DNA from 4 places in the Pelorhabdus sp. sgz311001 genome. Region 1 is predicted to be linked to each of the others. Evidence: riboswitches for the same ligand, from Rfam matches in the RefSeq annotation. Region 1 holds a riboswitch; each other region holds the start of a gene.
What was found. Region 1 has a riboswitch for cyclic di-GMP ahead of AC0MXB_RS06515 (hypothetical protein). Riboswitches for the same ligand answer to the same signal wherever they lie in the genome.
Positions count from the first base shown of each region.

Region 2: another riboswitch for cyclic di-GMP. It lies ahead of AC0MXB_RS10035 (methyl-accepting chemotaxis protein); the one in region 1 lies ahead of AC0MXB_RS06515 (hypothetical protein).
Region 3: another riboswitch for cyclic di-GMP. It lies ahead of AC0MXB_RS15455 (putative bifunctional diguanylate cyclase/phosphodiesterase); the one in region 1 lies ahead of AC0MXB_RS06515 (hypothetical protein).
Region 4: another riboswitch for cyclic di-GMP. It lies ahead of AC0MXB_RS01495 (response regulator); the one in region 1 lies ahead of AC0MXB_RS06515 (hypothetical protein).

Region 1 is NZ_JBVXUT010000002.1:92,317-96,192, reverse strand. Features, by position in the region: gene iorA (indolepyruvate ferredoxin oxidoreductase subunit alpha) at 1-1,230, shown strand, start outside; gene AC0MXB_RS06520 (indolepyruvate oxidoreductase subunit beta) at 1,232-1,804, shown strand; cyclic di-GMP riboswitch class I at 1,854-1,940, shown strand; gene AC0MXB_RS06515 (hypothetical protein) at 2,001-2,255, shown strand; gene AC0MXB_RS06510 (hypothetical protein) at 2,408-2,674, shown strand; gene AC0MXB_RS06505 (hypothetical protein) at 2,723-3,283, shown strand; gene AC0MXB_RS06500 (serine protein kinase) at 3,528-3,876, shown strand, end outside.
Region 2 is NZ_JBVXUT010000003.1:275,202-279,077, reverse strand. Features, by position in the region: gene AC0MXB_RS10045 (methyl-accepting chemotaxis protein) at 1-535, shown strand, start outside; gene AC0MXB_RS10040 (hypothetical protein) at 635-1,291, shown strand; cyclic di-GMP riboswitch class I at 1,395-1,484, shown strand; gene AC0MXB_RS10035 (methyl-accepting chemotaxis protein) at 1,682-3,370, shown strand; gene AC0MXB_RS10030 (isochorismate synthase) at 3,503-3,876, shown strand, end outside.
Region 3 is NZ_JBVXUT010000006.1:134,591-138,466, reverse strand. Features, by position in the region: gene AC0MXB_RS15470 (dihydroorotate dehydrogenase) at 1-414, shown strand, start outside; gene pyrF (orotidine-5'-phosphate decarboxylase) at 426-1,148, shown strand; gene pyrE (orotate phosphoribosyltransferase) at 1,148-1,720, shown strand; cyclic di-GMP riboswitch class I at 1,781-1,866, shown strand; gene AC0MXB_RS15455 (putative bifunctional diguanylate cyclase/phosphodiesterase) at 1,936-3,651, shown strand; tRNA gene AC0MXB_RS15450 (tRNA-Asp) at 3,732-3,808, shown strand; tRNA gene AC0MXB_RS15445 (tRNA-Gly) at 3,813-3,876, shown strand, end outside.
Region 4 is NZ_JBVXUT010000001.1:285,079-288,954, forward strand. Features, by position in the region: gene AC0MXB_RS01485 (ATP-binding protein) at 1-328, opposite strand, end outside; gene AC0MXB_RS01490 (lysophospholipid acyltransferase family protein) at 538-1,422, opposite strand; cyclic di-GMP riboswitch class I at 1,606-1,691, shown strand; gene AC0MXB_RS01495 (response regulator) at 1,755-2,243, shown strand; gene AC0MXB_RS01500 (NAD(P)-dependent oxidoreductase) at 2,580-3,876, shown strand, end outside.

The DNA.
Region 1 (3,876 bases):
GTTAAAAATCCCGCAAAATATGATTTGGTCCCGGCTGTAGCGAAAAAGCTGCGCGTAAATTTGGAAGAACGGCTGCGGACTTTACAACGCTACGCGGAAGAGACGCCGTTAAACTATATCGAATGGCACAGTAAAAAAATCGGGATTATTTCCTCGGGGATTGCTTTTCAATATGCCAAGGAAGTTTTTGGCGAAGATGCTTCATACTTAAAACTTGGTTTTACTTATCCGCTACCGCTCGAAAAAATCCGCACCTTTGCCACTGCCGTTGATATGCTCTACGTCGTGGAAGAGCTTGAGCCTTATTTGGAAGAGCAGATCAAAGCAGCTGGCATTGCCTGCATTGGTAAAGCGAAAATTCCTTATACTGGTGAATTAAATCCTGATATTGTCGCACAGGCGCTCCTTGGTAAACATCGCGAGATGATTTCTTATGACGCTTCCGTTGTAGTAGCGCGTCCGCCGGTTCTTTGCGCGGGCTGTCCTCATCGCGGGTTCTTTTATGAACTGGGAAAACGTAAGAATGTAGCGATTATGGGCGATATTGGCTGCTACGCTTTGGGCGGCGGCGATCCCTTAAATGCCAAAGACGCTGCCAACTGTATGGGCTCTGCTCCCAGTGTGGGGCATGGTCTGCAAAAGACTTTCCACTATTTTGGGGAAGATACGCGAGTAATTTCTACAATCGGCGACTCTACCTTTTTCCATACTGGTCTTATGAGCTTGATTGATATTGTCTATAATCGCAGCAATACAATTACTTGTATTCTTGATAATCGAATTACTGGTATGACAGGCCATCAGGATCATCCTGGCACTGGTTATACACTGCAAGGGATGCCAACGAAAGCGCTTGATATTGCTTCTGTGGTAAAAGCCATTGGCGTGGATCATGTCAAAACCATTAATCCTTTGCGCCTTGATGAAGTCAGTGAAGCGCTCGATTGGGCCTTGGCCCTTGACGAATCTTCGGTCATTATTACACGGTGGCCTTGTGTGTTAAAGAAAGCATCGCCGCAAGATCACGAAGAATTCGGCAACTATTTGGCAAAATGCAAAATTGATCAAGCGAAATGTATCGGTTGTAAAAAATGTATCAAAACAGGCTGTCCAGCCCTTCGTTTTGATAAGGCGGCGAAAAAGAGTTCGATCCATGCGATGCAGTGTGTGGGCTGCGAGGTTTGTGCGCAGGTTTGTCCGGTACAGGCGATTGCCAAGGAGGGGAAATAAGATGGCGACGAAAAATATTTTATTAGTAGGCGTTGGCGGCCAGGGAACCATTTTAGTGAGCAAGATTTTATCTACAGGTCTTATGGCTGCCGGCTATGACGTAAAAATGTCAGAAGTACATGGCATGGCCCAACGCGGCGGCAGTGTGAGTACCCAGGTTCGCTATGGTGAAAAGGTTTATTCACCCATTATTGGTAAAGGCGAAGCCGATATTCTCGTATCGTTTGAGCAGATGGAAGCGCTGCGCTGGTTAGATTATTTAAAGCCTGATGGCAAAATCGTTGTCAATGATTATCAGATTCCCTCAGCGCCGATTTTAAATGGAAAGTGCGATTATCCTACAGGCATTTTAGAAACTTTACAGGAGAAAGCGGCAACGACGATCATAGCTGCAGAAAAGATAGCCCTTGCGCTGGGCAATGGTCGCTGTATGAACGTTGTTTTATTCGGTGCTTTAGTCAAGGCGATGGACCTTACCACAATCCATTGGGACGAAGCAATGAAAGAACAGATTAAGCCCCAGCTTGTTTCAATCAATCAGGCCGCATTTCAAGCTGGGTTAGAGACAGTCTGATAGTTGCCAAGCCTTAAGGGGCATGGTATCATAAGAAAGAGTCAGCAAAAGAAAACGTCGGCAAACTTATCGAAAGGTAAGGACGCAAAGCTTTGGATCTAAGGACAGATCTGTCTATGAGCGCCAGGTTGCAATCAATTTGATGAGCAGCCTGGTTTTTTGTTGCTTAATTTAGGCAAATAAGGAAGGGTTTTACATGTTACAATATTTGGCCCGGCTCTTGGGCCGCTGTGAATGTTGTGGCCGTAAGGCTACGCGGCGCCTTGAAATGTATGACGATGGGCAGAATAAGTCCAAAGGGCATTATTATTGTGAAAGCTGCCTGAGTGAAGGCCTAAATCAAGCTGTTTCAGGCGAGTTTTTAGCTACAGGAAAAAAATTCACCTTATTTCATTCTGCGAATGAATTGGAACGAGCTGGTATTGCTTGTACTAATTTTTTGCAGAAATAGAACAAGAATAAAAAACCGCCGCAGTAAGCTTACGACTACATGAATGCTTACTGCGGCGGTTTTTTATTCTAAATAGAGGATTTGATCGGATTTTAGCGAAAAAGAATAAAAATAAAGATTTTCAGCCTGCAAGTAATGAGTGAGGTGCCAGGATGCGCTATTGTATTTTTTGCGGTGTAGAAATACCGAAAAGTGCTTTGTTTTGTCAGATCTGCGGCAAACGACAACCAGATCAAACGGAAGAAATGGCTGAGGCGGAAGCGGAAGCTGTAGAAACTGAGTTGGCAGATCCAGCGCCGCCGACTGGGCTGGCTGCTTTTTTGGCTTCGCCCAAAAAATTAGTGATTGCTGGAGTTGGCGCTTTTGTCGGGCTAATTATCATAGTAACTTTTGTTATTGTTGTTGTAACGAAAAAATAAGCAGTCTTTCAAATCTGTATAGATTGGATATTTCGGAGGAGATTAGCTATGTATTGTCCTCAATGCGGTGTGACCATCAGTGTGGAAGGAAATTTTTGCGGCAAGTGTGGCAAGGATGTGGCCTATCTAACACAATCAGATAAACAGCCAAAAGCTGCCGTTCCTGCTTCGCCCACAGAAGAACTCGCCTCACCAGTACCAGAGACTACAGCGACGGAGGGTTTGGTTATTACAGAAGCCGAAGTAGCAGCGGCTGCTAAGGCGGCTGAAGAGTTGTCAGGCGAAGGCGGTGACTCAGCGAAAAAAGCGGACGAAGCATCAGAGCAAGTACCAGAGCCAAAACCGCCGCAAGTGGGTGCATTGTCTGGCGGTAGCGCCGATCATAAAAAACCTGCTGTCGTTTATTTTTGTAACTCTTGCGGTACGGCTGTTTTTGCTGAAGATAACTATTGCTACGAATGCGGCAAAAAGACACAAAAAGAATATTATTGTCAACAAGCTGCCGGTTTTACGAAGAAGAAGAAAGTTCTATTTGGCCTTATCGCCCTTACCGCTTTTTTTGGTACGGCATGGCTGATGTATCGTTTTGCTAAGTCTTGGTTTCATTAACTTATTGGTGATTCGCGCTATTTACGTTTGAGGCATGATTTAGTTTTGCTATCATAGTATATTTTAGTATATTTAAAATTTTCTTTATCAGTATTCATGTTATTTTGTTATAGACATCGATAAAAAAATCTGCTATATTAAATCAAATGGTAAGCCGTGTCTTCTCTGAAGGGATAAAAATTCTTTTGGTGTGATGGCTTATCATTTTTTTATTATAATTGCATGCAAAGAAGGGGGAGAAAGTATGGCAAATTTTGATTTCGTCAGTCTGATTAAACAAGATCGGGTAGAGAGAAAGCACGAGCATTTTTCTGGCACGCTGCTTGATTATCTGAAAATCGTAAAAGAAAATCCGAAAGGAGTCATGCTAGCTCATCAACGCATGCATGAACTATTAACAGCGCCAGGCGTTGATATTGTAAGAACAGAAGAAGATCCGCGCTTGAAACGGATTCATGGCAATGATACGCTGCGGCGTTATCGTTTTTTTGAGGATCAGTTTTTTGGCATCGATAAAAGTATTATGAAAATCATGCGTTATTTCCACTCTGCAGCTATGAAAGGTGAGGAATCACGGCAAGTTTTATATTTAG
Region 2 (3,876 bases), on a different contig from region 1:
TTCAGCGATCTCTGGACAAACGAATCTACTCGCTTTAAATGCGGCGATTGAAGCGGCTCGCGCTGGGGAGCAAGGACGCGGTTTTGCCGTCGTCGCCGAGGAAGTACGCAAATTAGCGGAAGAATCTAATCAGGCGGCTGGTAAAATCAGCGAACTGATCCGCCAAAATGATATGAATATGAAGCAAGCTATCCTCAAAACTGAGGTCAGTGTAGAAAGTATTCAAGGTGGGATTGAATCAGTCAACGGTGCTGATTTGACCTTTAGAAAAATTGTTGAGGCCGTTGTATATCTCTCACAGGAAATTCAAAAGACAGCACATGCTTTAGAAGAAACGGCAACAAAAAATGATTTACTCGTAACGGCTTCTAAACGAATTGAAGACATCAGTAAGGAAAATTCCGGGGAAACTCAGACGATTTCAGCTGCTACAGAAGAGCAATCTGCTTCGATGGAAGAAGTAGCGGCGGCTAGCCGGAGTCTGTCTGATTTGGCGAAAGCCTTAGAACAGGAAATTCAACGGTTTAAATTGTAAAGCAAATTTTAATAAATGATTAGAGCAAAGAAGCTCTCGGAGAAATCCGGGAGCTTTTTGTTCTTTTTTAAACAGACTGAGTAAAGGAGGCGTCTAAACATGGGAACGCTAACAGATATTGAATCGTTTTTGCAGGATACAGTCATTATGGTCGCAGATATTCTTAGCCTTGAAGCTGTTGTCGTAGATTGCAACTTGAAAGTGATTGTTGGAACAGGAATTTATCGTGAGGAAAGAGGAATGTATGTAGGGGAGGGGACTTTATCAGCTTACTGCATGAAGCTGCGAGAGCCTCTCTTAGTAGTCAATCCTAGACTGCATGATTTGTGCCGTTCGTGTGCGCGGCGGGGACGTTGTCCCGATGCTGCTGAAATTTGTATTCCCATTCAAGTAGAAAACCGAGTTTATGGTACGCTTATTTTACTTGCTGTCAACCAGGAGCAGCGGAGTCTACTTTTAGGGCAAGAAGTTAAATTAATACGCTTTGGCCAGTGGCTTGCCGAGATATTTAGTCAGAAGCTGATTGCTTTACAATTTGGGTCTAATCGGGAACCGGATAGAGAAAAGGCAAAACCGATCGTGTCTTTTGCTGAACTAGAACATCAAGCGCTGTTAGCAGCTTTGGCGCGTTTTGGCGTTTCTACAGCGGGAAAACTTGCTATATGTCAAGCCCTAGGCATTAGCATTGCAACCTTCTATCGTAAAGTCAAAGAGTATGGGATTAATATTCGCGATAAACAATATGAGAGGAAATGAATTTTTTAGAATTATCTTGACATTTTTTTTCTTTCAGTACAGAATAGAATTCGACAGTTTTGTTTGTTTTTATAATGCCTTATGGCGTTAATTATTGTAAAATAGAAATATATAGCAAACTTGTCGAAAGACAAGGACGCAAAGCTATTGGGTCTAAGGAAAGTATATATTCTAAGACAGCCAGGTTGCTTGATTTTTGCGGGAATTCGCCGGGGCGCCGAAAAGCACTGCGTCGAATTTTTTGCTATGTTTGCAATACTTAACAAATGAGGTAGTTGATGAACGGTAAAGATAGCAGCGAAAAAGCTGCACGCCGCAGGAAGGGAGGTTAGTTGTTAGTTTTGATTTGAGGGTCTAGCGGGACTTATCAAGCACAAAGGCGGGACGATTATGCGTGTAACAATTGGTAAACAAATTATCTTGGTATGTGTTCTTATTGTGTTGGCTTTTACGGGTCTAAATATTTATACCTATTTCCAAATTCAAAAGGTGCAGGAAGATTATGAAGGCTTATTAAAACGCAGTGTTCCTTTAGTCGTTGATATTAAAGAATTAAGTCGCGAACTGAGTACTCAGTCGGCTGAAGTCAGAGGCTTTATTTTGTCAGCGGATCCACAGTATGTTGATCGTTATGAAGCATCAAAGAAGAAAACAGCAACTGTTTTGTCGGACTTAGAGGGAAAGTTGATTACGCCTGAAGGCAAACAGAAAGTGGCCGAATTGAAAGCCTCTTTAGCTGATTACGATAAAATTGCCGAGCAAGGACTTACCCTTCGAAAGACCCAAGGCCAGGCGGAAGCGGTGAAAGCGGTTGCGGCTTCTGGCGCCAAGATTATTGCCGCCGATAAGAATATGGAAGACACTGTTAAGTTTTTAGAAGATCGTATGGAGCTGAGAAGACAGGAAACTCAAGCCGATGTAACAAAGATTCAGTCTCTCTTATTTATTCTTGACGGAATTATTCTTGTGATCGGCGCCTTACTAGCCTGGTATTTGGCTAGACGAATCTCTCGGCCGCTCAATGATGTGTCGCAGGCGGCGCAGCGCATTGCCGATGGGGATTTGGGCGTACATAATATTTCTTATCAAGCCAATGATGAAATCGCTGATATGATCCGCTCTTTTTCGCATATGCGCGAAAATCTGCGGAAGTTAGTTGGAAGTGTAGCTAAGTCAGCGCAACAAGTGGCTGCTGCTAGTGAAGAGCTGACAGCGAGCTCGAATCAGTCAGCTCAGGCCGCGACACAAGTGGCCGAAACTGTTACCTGTGTGGCTGGTGGCGCTACCAATCAATCGACAGAAATTGATAAAGCAGCCAGTGTAGTGGAAGCTATGTCGCAGGAGATTCATCAGATTACATCACATGCCCAGGAAGTGACCAAAAAATCCGAAGAAACAGCACAAGCTGCTAGCGTGGGCGGCGAAGCCGTAACACAAGCTACGCAACAAATGAATTTGATTCAAGATTCTGTGGTATCATCAGCAAAAGTAGTACGCCGTCTTGGTGAACGTTCTCAGCAGATTGGTGAATTTGTTACGATGATCAGCGGGATTGCCAGTCAGACGAATTTACTGGCGCTCAATGCGGCTATTGAGGCGGCGCGGGCTGGTGAGCAAGGACGCGGCTTTGCCGTTGTAGCGGAAGAAGTTCGTAAGCTGGCTGAACAGTCCCATGAAGCAGCAGAGAAAATTACGGGAATTATTCATGATATTCAATCCGAAACAGCTGAAGCCGTTACCGTTATGGATCGGGAAACTGATGAAGTATCTAGAGGGGCTCAAGTTATTGCTACAACAGGTGAGCGTTTTCAGTTTATTGAACGCATGGTTCTTGACTTGACGGGACAAATTGGTTCGATTAATTCGGCTGCGCAAAATCTGATGACTGCCAGTGATGACGTTGTCAATTCTGTAGAAGCCATCAGAGGCGTTGCATCGTCGACGGCTTGTGATACTCAGTCAATTTCAGCAGCGACGCAAGAACAGTCGGCTTCGATGGAAGAGATTGCTTCAGCCAGCCAAACTTTGGCGCAAATGGCTATGGAATTGCAAGATGTTGTTGCTAAATTTCATCTTTAATATAATAGTTTAGAAAGATTATAAGAGAGACTTGTCGATTTGACAGGTCTCTTTTTGCATCCATTGAATATTTTGAGGGGCAAGTGTACAATAAATACAGAAATGGATTTGACCTTTAAAGGTGGACAGAATATGAGTGGATGTTCTCAGTGGGAAGATTGTTTCAGCGAGTTAGTACAAGCAGGCTTATTACGCAGCAAAGCGACAGGGAGACCTGTTTTAGTGAGCCATAGCGAAGAATCGCCTTGGAACCTTTTGGACTTTTTTGCAAAAACCGCGGCAATACGTTCCCAGGGATTTTACTGGATGAGCGCCAGTCGGGAAGAAATGTTTGCTGGTGTGGATGCGGCTTATACGATAGAAGTGAAGGCGGAGGAAAAAAATCCCCTGACAGCAGCAGAAGCAAGGTGGCAGTCCCTTCGTGGGGATCTACTGCTATCGCCAAAAATGCAAGAATTAGATCTCAGTCCTTTATGGATTGGCGGCAGTCGCTTTGACCCGTTACG
Region 3 (3,876 bases), on a different contig from region 1:
CCGAACGTTACGGATATTGCTTCTATGGCTAAAGCGGTAGAGGAAGCCGGAACGGATGCGATCTCTTTAATTAACACACTTCTGGGCATGGCCATTGATATTCACTCCTGGCGACCCATTCTAGGGAACGGCATGGGAGGTCTATCAGGGCCTGCTGTGAAACCTGTAGCTGTGCGTATGGTTTATCAGGTAGCTCAGGCCGTTTCTGTCCCTGTAATTGGTATGGGAGGCATTATGACAGCAGAAGATGCTGTTGAGTTTTTCCTGGCTGGCGCCAGCGCCGTTGCCGTAGGAACAGCGAATTTTATGAATCCTTCTGCTATGGTTGATGTGGCGGCAGGGCTTGACAATTATTTGGCGAAACGGGGCATTTCCCATATTAGCGAGATTGTTGGTAAGGTGAAATTTGGATAAGGAGAACAGGTATGAGTGCGAAAAGTAATTCACGCTGTATCGTTGCTTTAGATGTAAATACGCTTGAGGAAGCAAAACAGATTGTTGACGAACTAGGCGATTCTGTCAGCTTTTATAAAGTAGGCATGCAGTTTTACTATAGTCAAGGCAATGAGGTATTGCGTTATCTGCAATCCAAAAACAAATCGATTTTTTTAGATTTGAAGCTTCATGATATTCCTAATACTGTGGCAAAAAGTGCGGCAGCGCTTTCGAAGTTAGGCGTTTCGCTAATGACACTTCATTCTCTTGGCGGCTTTGCTATGATGCAGGCCGCCGCTCAAGCTGTGAAGGAAAGTGCTGCGGCGGAAAATCGTGAGGTCCCCAAACTTTTAGCTGTTACTATATTAACAAGTATGGACGAGGTAGCTTTGAAGCAAGTGGGCTGCCCGCTTGCGATTGGTGAAGAAGTTTTAACGTTAGCTAAGCTAGCTAAATCGGCGGGGATGGACGGCGTTGTCGCTTCGCCTCATGAAGCCGCGATGATTCGAAAAGCCTGCGGCGACGACTTCTTGATCGTCACGCCGGGAATTCGACCAGCCGGAGCAGCATTGCAAGATCAAAGTCGCGCCAGTACGCCAGCAGCGGCTCTTACGGCAGGGGCAACGCATTTAGTTATTGGGCGGCCTATTACGCAGGCGGCCGACAAGAACTTGGCCGTAGAAAAAATACTAGCAGAAATGGAGACGGTATGATGACTGAAGCAGAAGTAAAAGAGTTATTTATACAAACTGGGGCGATTTTAGAAGGCCATTTTCTATTGACCTCTGGCCGTCATAGTATGATGTATGTTGAGAAATTTCAGGTACTGCAGCAGCCGAAACATACCGAAACGTTATGCAAAGCTTTAGCTGAAAAATTTCGTGATGCTAAGATTGACGTAGTTATCGGACCGATGACTGGCGGTATTCTTTTGGCTCATGAAGTGGCTAAAGAGCTTGGTACAAGAGCGCTCTTTACGGAAAGGGAAAACGGCAAAATGGCACTGCGGCGCGGTTTTTACGTCGATCCCGGTGAACGCGTTCTCGTCGTGGAAGATATCGTTACAACAGGTGGCTCGGTGCAGGAAGTGATTGACACAATTAAACCAACAGGCGGAATTATTGCTGGGGTGGGGATTCTTGTGGATCGCAGCGGTGGTAAAGCTTCCTTTGAAGCGCCGACTGAGGCGTTGTTGCATCTTGATGTGGCGTCTTTTGCACCAGAAGAATGTCCCGCTTGCAAAGCCGGAACTCCTATTACCAAACGGGGCAGTCGGAAAATTTAAGTAAACTATTTAAGAAGTCCTGAATTGACAGTTATTAGCATGTTATGATATAAATAAAGATAATGAATATGGCAAACTTATCGAAAGATAAGGACGCAAAGCTATGGGTCTAAAGACAGGATGTCTATGATTGCCAGGTTGCTCCCTGTATAGATAGACCAGGTGTCAGGCCTGGTCTTTTATTTTTTTGAGAGCGCGAGGTAGGAGGATTTTTTGTGAAGAAAAATGATTCTGAGTCGGTAGGAAAGGCGCAAGAAAAGATTTTGTTTGCCGAAATAGAAGCGCAGATTCAAAAATATCAGGTTCTCGCAGAAAAGACAGGAGATATTATTTTATTTATAGCTTTAGAAGGGCAAATTCTAGCAGGTAATGATGCTGCGCTTCGTGTCTATGGCTACTCAGCGGAAGAACTCACAGCTTTAACGATTTTTGATGTGCGGGAAGACGGTACGGAAGCAGCTCTAATTTTAGAACAGATGAAATTAGCCGGAGCCGCCGGCGTTTGTTTTGAAGCAAAGCATAAGCGGAAAAATGGTACGGTTTTTTACGTGCAGGTTCAATCGCAACGAAGCATTGTAGCTGGGGTGCCTGTTTTATTGAGTATTATCCGTGATATTAGTCATCGCAAGCAGATGGAAGAAAGACTATGGCATTTGGCCCACTATGATTATCTTACAGATATTCCAAACCGCTACTATTTAGAAGAACATTTGAAAAAGACAGGCACAAATGGTTGTGTGGCGCAAAAAAGCGCGTTACTGCTACTTGATTTTGATAATTTTAATCTTGTCAATAATTCGTATGGCCATAAGGCGGGTGACCGTTTATTGCAACAGGCTGTAAAATTATTGAAGCGCAACCTGCGTAAAGGTGATTTTTTAGCCCGTTTAGGCGGCGATGAGTTTTTAATTTTTCTGTATGAGACTACCTTGGAAAAGGCGAACTGCATGGCTACAAGGCTCTTAAAAACATTAGAAAAAGAAAACTTTTATGTCGATGCCAGCAAAATTCCTCTTCGCGTTACGGCAAGTATTGGTATTGTCTATATTGATGAAGCGGTTGAAGTAAAACGTATTTTTTCTTATGTAGATGCCGCGGTTCATCAGGCTAAGGAAGCCGGAAAAAACCGGGTTATGCTTATCAGTGATATTGATGACCGTCGTCGTATTTTTGAAATGAATCGCAAAGTGGCTTTAATTTATCAGGCATTACGACGTGATCAGTTTAAACTAGTGTTTCAGCCTATTTATCAGTCAGGCAAGGGCATTATTCATTATGAGGCGCTGATCCGGCTAATAGATGGTGACCATATTATTTCACCAGTTGACTTTATTCCTGTGGCGGAAAAGAGTGGTCTCATAGCCTCTATTGATCGCTGGGTGATATCGAAAACACTTTCGGTACTTGAAAATCAGCCGCAGTTAAGAATTTTTGTGAACTTATCAGGTTTTACCCTGAGTGATGAAGGGCTCTTAAGCTGGATTGAACGCTCTATACTAGAAAGCGGCATAGAGCCAAATCGACTTGGTTTTGAGATTACAGAAAGTGCGACAATCAAGGATTTATCAATAGTAGAAAAATGGATTAATGGTTTAAAGAAGCTCGGCTGTCATTTTGCTCTAGATGATTTTGGTGTCGGTTTCTCTTCTTTTTCTCACTTAGGAAAGCTGCCAGTTGACTATTTGAAAATTGATGGATCCTTTGTAAGAAACCTAGAGAATAATCCCAAGCAACAGGCTCTTGTACAAGCGATGAATGCGGTAGCCCATACGTTGGGAAAGAAAACGATTGCTGAGTTTGTCGAAAATGATGCCATTTGGCATATTTTAAAGAAATTAGAAGTTGATTGTGGGCAAGGTTATTATTTAGGGAGACCTGCATCTTTAGAGGAAGTTCTTGTCTCCAAGCAGTTTTGTCAAAGCTGCTGCTAAGGTAAATGCGAGAAGAAAAAGTACTAGTAAAAAGTTCTTGCCAAAGTATATATAATATGTTATTATATAAAAGCTGGTTCGGCCCGGTAGTTTAGTTGGTTAGAATGCCGCCCTGTCACGGCGGAGGTCGTGGGTTCAAGTCCCATCCGGGTCGCCATATTGCGGAAGTAGCTCAGTGGTAGAGCATCGCCTTGCCAAGGCGAGGGTCGCGAGTTCGAATCTCGT
Region 4 (3,876 bases), on a different contig from region 1:
GTTTACGCATCGATTCTTTTTGTTGTGTTAGATATTCGAATAGAGGCGCTAGATCAGGCCAACTAGTTGGACAGACTTCAGAAGAAGATGTGATTAGCGTTTTAGCTGTGTAATTTAGTTTGGCTTTGAAGTTCGTAAAAAAATGATGGGTGAGACTGATGCAAGCGATAACCAGGAAAACGTTTAAAAGGGTAATCAGTCGATGGAGCTGATGATCTGTATCTTCCTCAAGGGGAAGATTTGGTTCCGCTATCAGTAATAAAAAAAGCAGCAATAAAATGGATAAGATATTTCCTTCCAGTCGTAAGATGAGATCGCCATTTTTCAAAGTTCAGCACCTCTATCATTCGTAGTTTCTAATGATTGTACAAAATTTCACTTGCACCCTATAAATACCTATTCGTTCCTCAAAAGGAAAATCCTTCCTTTTGAAAGGAGGAGATTAAATCTTTTTGACTTAATTTGCTATTTCATTAAAAAAGGCTGTCTCTAGGAAGTTACAAAATCTTTTGTACTTCCTTAAAGACAGCCCTAAATTTATTGTTTGGGATATTTTGTATTCCAGCGTTTGCGAAACCAAATCCAGTCTGATGGATGGTTACGAATCGCTTCTTCAATCGCTTGCGTCATTTTTGCAGTGTTTTCATAAAGTTCTTGTGTTTCATCATCGTATCGTTCATAAGGAAAAGCTGGTTTGATAACAATTTGATGGCCTCCCTCAGGACGATGAAAAATAAAGGCCGGCACAATAATAGAACCGAACTTGCGGGCAAATACTGCCGGACCTGCTGGCGTGGCTGATTTTCGATTAAAAAAGTCAACAAAAATGCCGTCAACACCACCGTCTTCATCTGCTAAAAACCCTAGGGCTTTTCCCTTTTTTAAGGCTCGTGCCGCTTTTACAAGCTCGGCGCCACTACGATTAAATACTTCCAGCCCCATTTTTTCGCGATATTCATTGAGTAATCGCGTATAGTGAGGATTTGGTTGTGGTTTGGCGATCGTTGTAATCGGCAGTCCTGTGTTAGCTAGGACTGCGCCGAGCCACTCCCAATTACCTATATGGGCGGTAAGAAGTACCACGCCGCGTCCTTGTTCAATGGCCCCCCTTAAATGCTCCAGACCTTCAATCGCAATATGTTTTTTGATTTTTTCTGGAGTAAGGGCAGGCGTATAGAGAACTTCCATCAAGGTTTGTCCTAAATTACCAAAAACTGTATGGACGATTTGTTTCGCCTCGGACAATGAAATTTGCAGACAATCCATGCTTTGACTGATGGCACGGCGTCGTTGGCGCGCACCGACAAGATAGAAGAGGTAACCTAGACTTCGTCCAATATGGCAGACAAGCGAATAAGGTAGAAGGCAGACGAAAGCACTGATTGCCTTTAGTAGATTATATTGAAAATTTTTAAATAGCATATGTGTCTCTCCCTAGATAGACAATTAAAATAAATTTTTGACATTAGTTTAATTGTAGTTTATTTATAAATGTTTGTAAACAAAAGAGCTAAGCAACAAATATTGTCACATTTCTACTTGTTTCCGCTTTTGTTTTACGGTATAGTATAATTAAACAAAATAAATAAGTAGAACTTTACAAGCTCTACTGATTGGCAAACCTTCTGAAAGGATGGGACGCAAAGCCATGGGTCTAATGATTTTATATCGAAGACTGCCAGGTTGTATTCACGCAAAGTAAGAGCGGAATGAACAGGCAGTTTTTTTATTTTTCAAAGAGCAGGAGGATGGCGTTGAAATTATTATTTGTTACCCAAGACGAACTTTGGCTGCAACGATTGCAGGAGCAGTGCAAAAAAAAAGATTTTTGTTGCGATGTTTTTGAGGACGTCGCTGCGGCAATAAGTGCATATCGCCAACAGTCTGATGAATATAGTTTGGTTATAGTGGATTTTTCGGGAGATTTTGACGGGTTTGACTTTACGCAAAAGCTTCGTGCTGTGTCGACGAAGCAATCTATTTTAGCTGTTAATAGCATGATCGAACCACAGCTGTTGCTGAAAGCAGCACTTAGCGGAATTTCTTTTTTCTTACCGAAGGCGGTTGAAATGGACGATTTTCTGGCTTTACTATGCCAAATTAGCGATCAGTTTAAAGTGCAAAAAAAAGAACAAGATGAAAAGGACGGGCTTGCGAAAGAATATATTCGCTTACGTCGTGAATATGGTGAGATGCAGGTTCAAATTAAAAAATACGAGGCTTTGCTGGCAATGCAGCAATAAGAGCATTTGTATTCTAGAAAATAGTAAAGGGCTACCGCATATAAGAAAGATTTCGAGCCTATGTTGTGAGGGGTGCGTAAACAAATCACAAGATAAGCTAGAGTTTTTCCTTGGTGCGGTAGTCTTTTTTTTAGAATCCGCCGCTCCATTTAATTATTCTAGAAATTTTTATATGTTTAGTGTATGATAGCAATAAGAAAAAATCGAATTTTATCTATAGGAAATTCGATTCTTTTGTTAAGACTAGAGGATATTGTTCGTTATCCAAAGGTTTTTGCTTACTGCAAGCGAGAAAATATAGAAGTGCAGAAGCTTATGGATGTGGAGGGGATTGGATTGCTTATTGATCAAAAAAGTAATTTTGAAGAACAGTCGTTAGATTTTCATGAAATTGACGCCGGTTTTACGACGAAAGAGGCAATTGCGGAAGCAAAACGTTGTCTTAATTGTGCAAAACCGTTTTGTCGTACAGGCTGTCCGATTGAGAATGAAATTCCTAGTTTTATCGCAGAACTTGCTAAAGGGAATATTGGCGCTGCTAGTGAAGTGATTGCCAGACGCAGTAATCTTCCTGCTGTATGTGGGCGGGTATGTCCTCATGAAAAACAGTGCGAAGCTGCCTGTATATTAAATAAAAAGAACGCAGGTATTAAGATTGGCAAACTAGAACGTTTTATTGCTGATTTTGATGCAGAAATGGATATTAGTCCAATTCATAAAAAAATCGTTCATAAAGGGAAGGTTGCCGTAATTGGTTCGGGTCCTGCCGGATTAACCGTAGCAGGTGATTTGGCGAAGCTAGGTTTTACTGTAACTGTTTTTGAAGGGCAGAAAGAGCCTGGCGGTGTTTTGATGTATGGAATTCCTGAATTCCGTTTAAATAAAGAAGTTGTTCGTCGTGAAATTGCTCGAATTGAAAGATTGGGCGTTTCATTTGAAACAGGAATTTTAATCGGTCCTGATAAAACCGTTGATGAGCTTTTTGCTGACGGTTATGATGCTGTGTTTATGGGGACAGGAACTGCTTTGCCTAAAGAACTTCATATTCCTGGTAAAGATTTGCCTGGTGTTATTCAGGCGACGTATTTTCTTGGTATGGTTACATTAGCAAATGAAAAAGGGATTGACGGACAGGAAATTCCGGTACAAAAAGGAGATTCTGTTATTGTAATTGGCGCAGGCAATGTTGCTATGGATGCAGCTCGGACGGCACTTCGTGTTGGTGCAGCAAAAGTTACTCTAGTGTATCGGCGTACGCAAGATCAGATTACGGCGCTTCGTTCCGAATATGAGGAAGCGAAGGCTGAAGGCGTGGAGTTTTCTTGGCTGATGAGTCCAAAACAATATTTAGGTGATAAAGAGGTTACTGCTTTAGAATGTGAGCGCCAAGTTTTATTGGAAGATGGCTCCGTGAAGGGCAGTGGGCTTTTGGAGAAAATTAGTGCCAATAAAATTATTGTGGCAATTGGTCAAAGACCAGCGGCTCGCATTGTTTCAACAACAGAAGGGATCGAAGTTAATCCTGCTGGTTTTGTTATTACTCGGGAACGGCCTTATGGTATGACTACGCGACGCGGTGTTTTTGCTGGGGGCGACGTAGTTCATGAACCAGCAACGGTCGTGTTGGCTATGA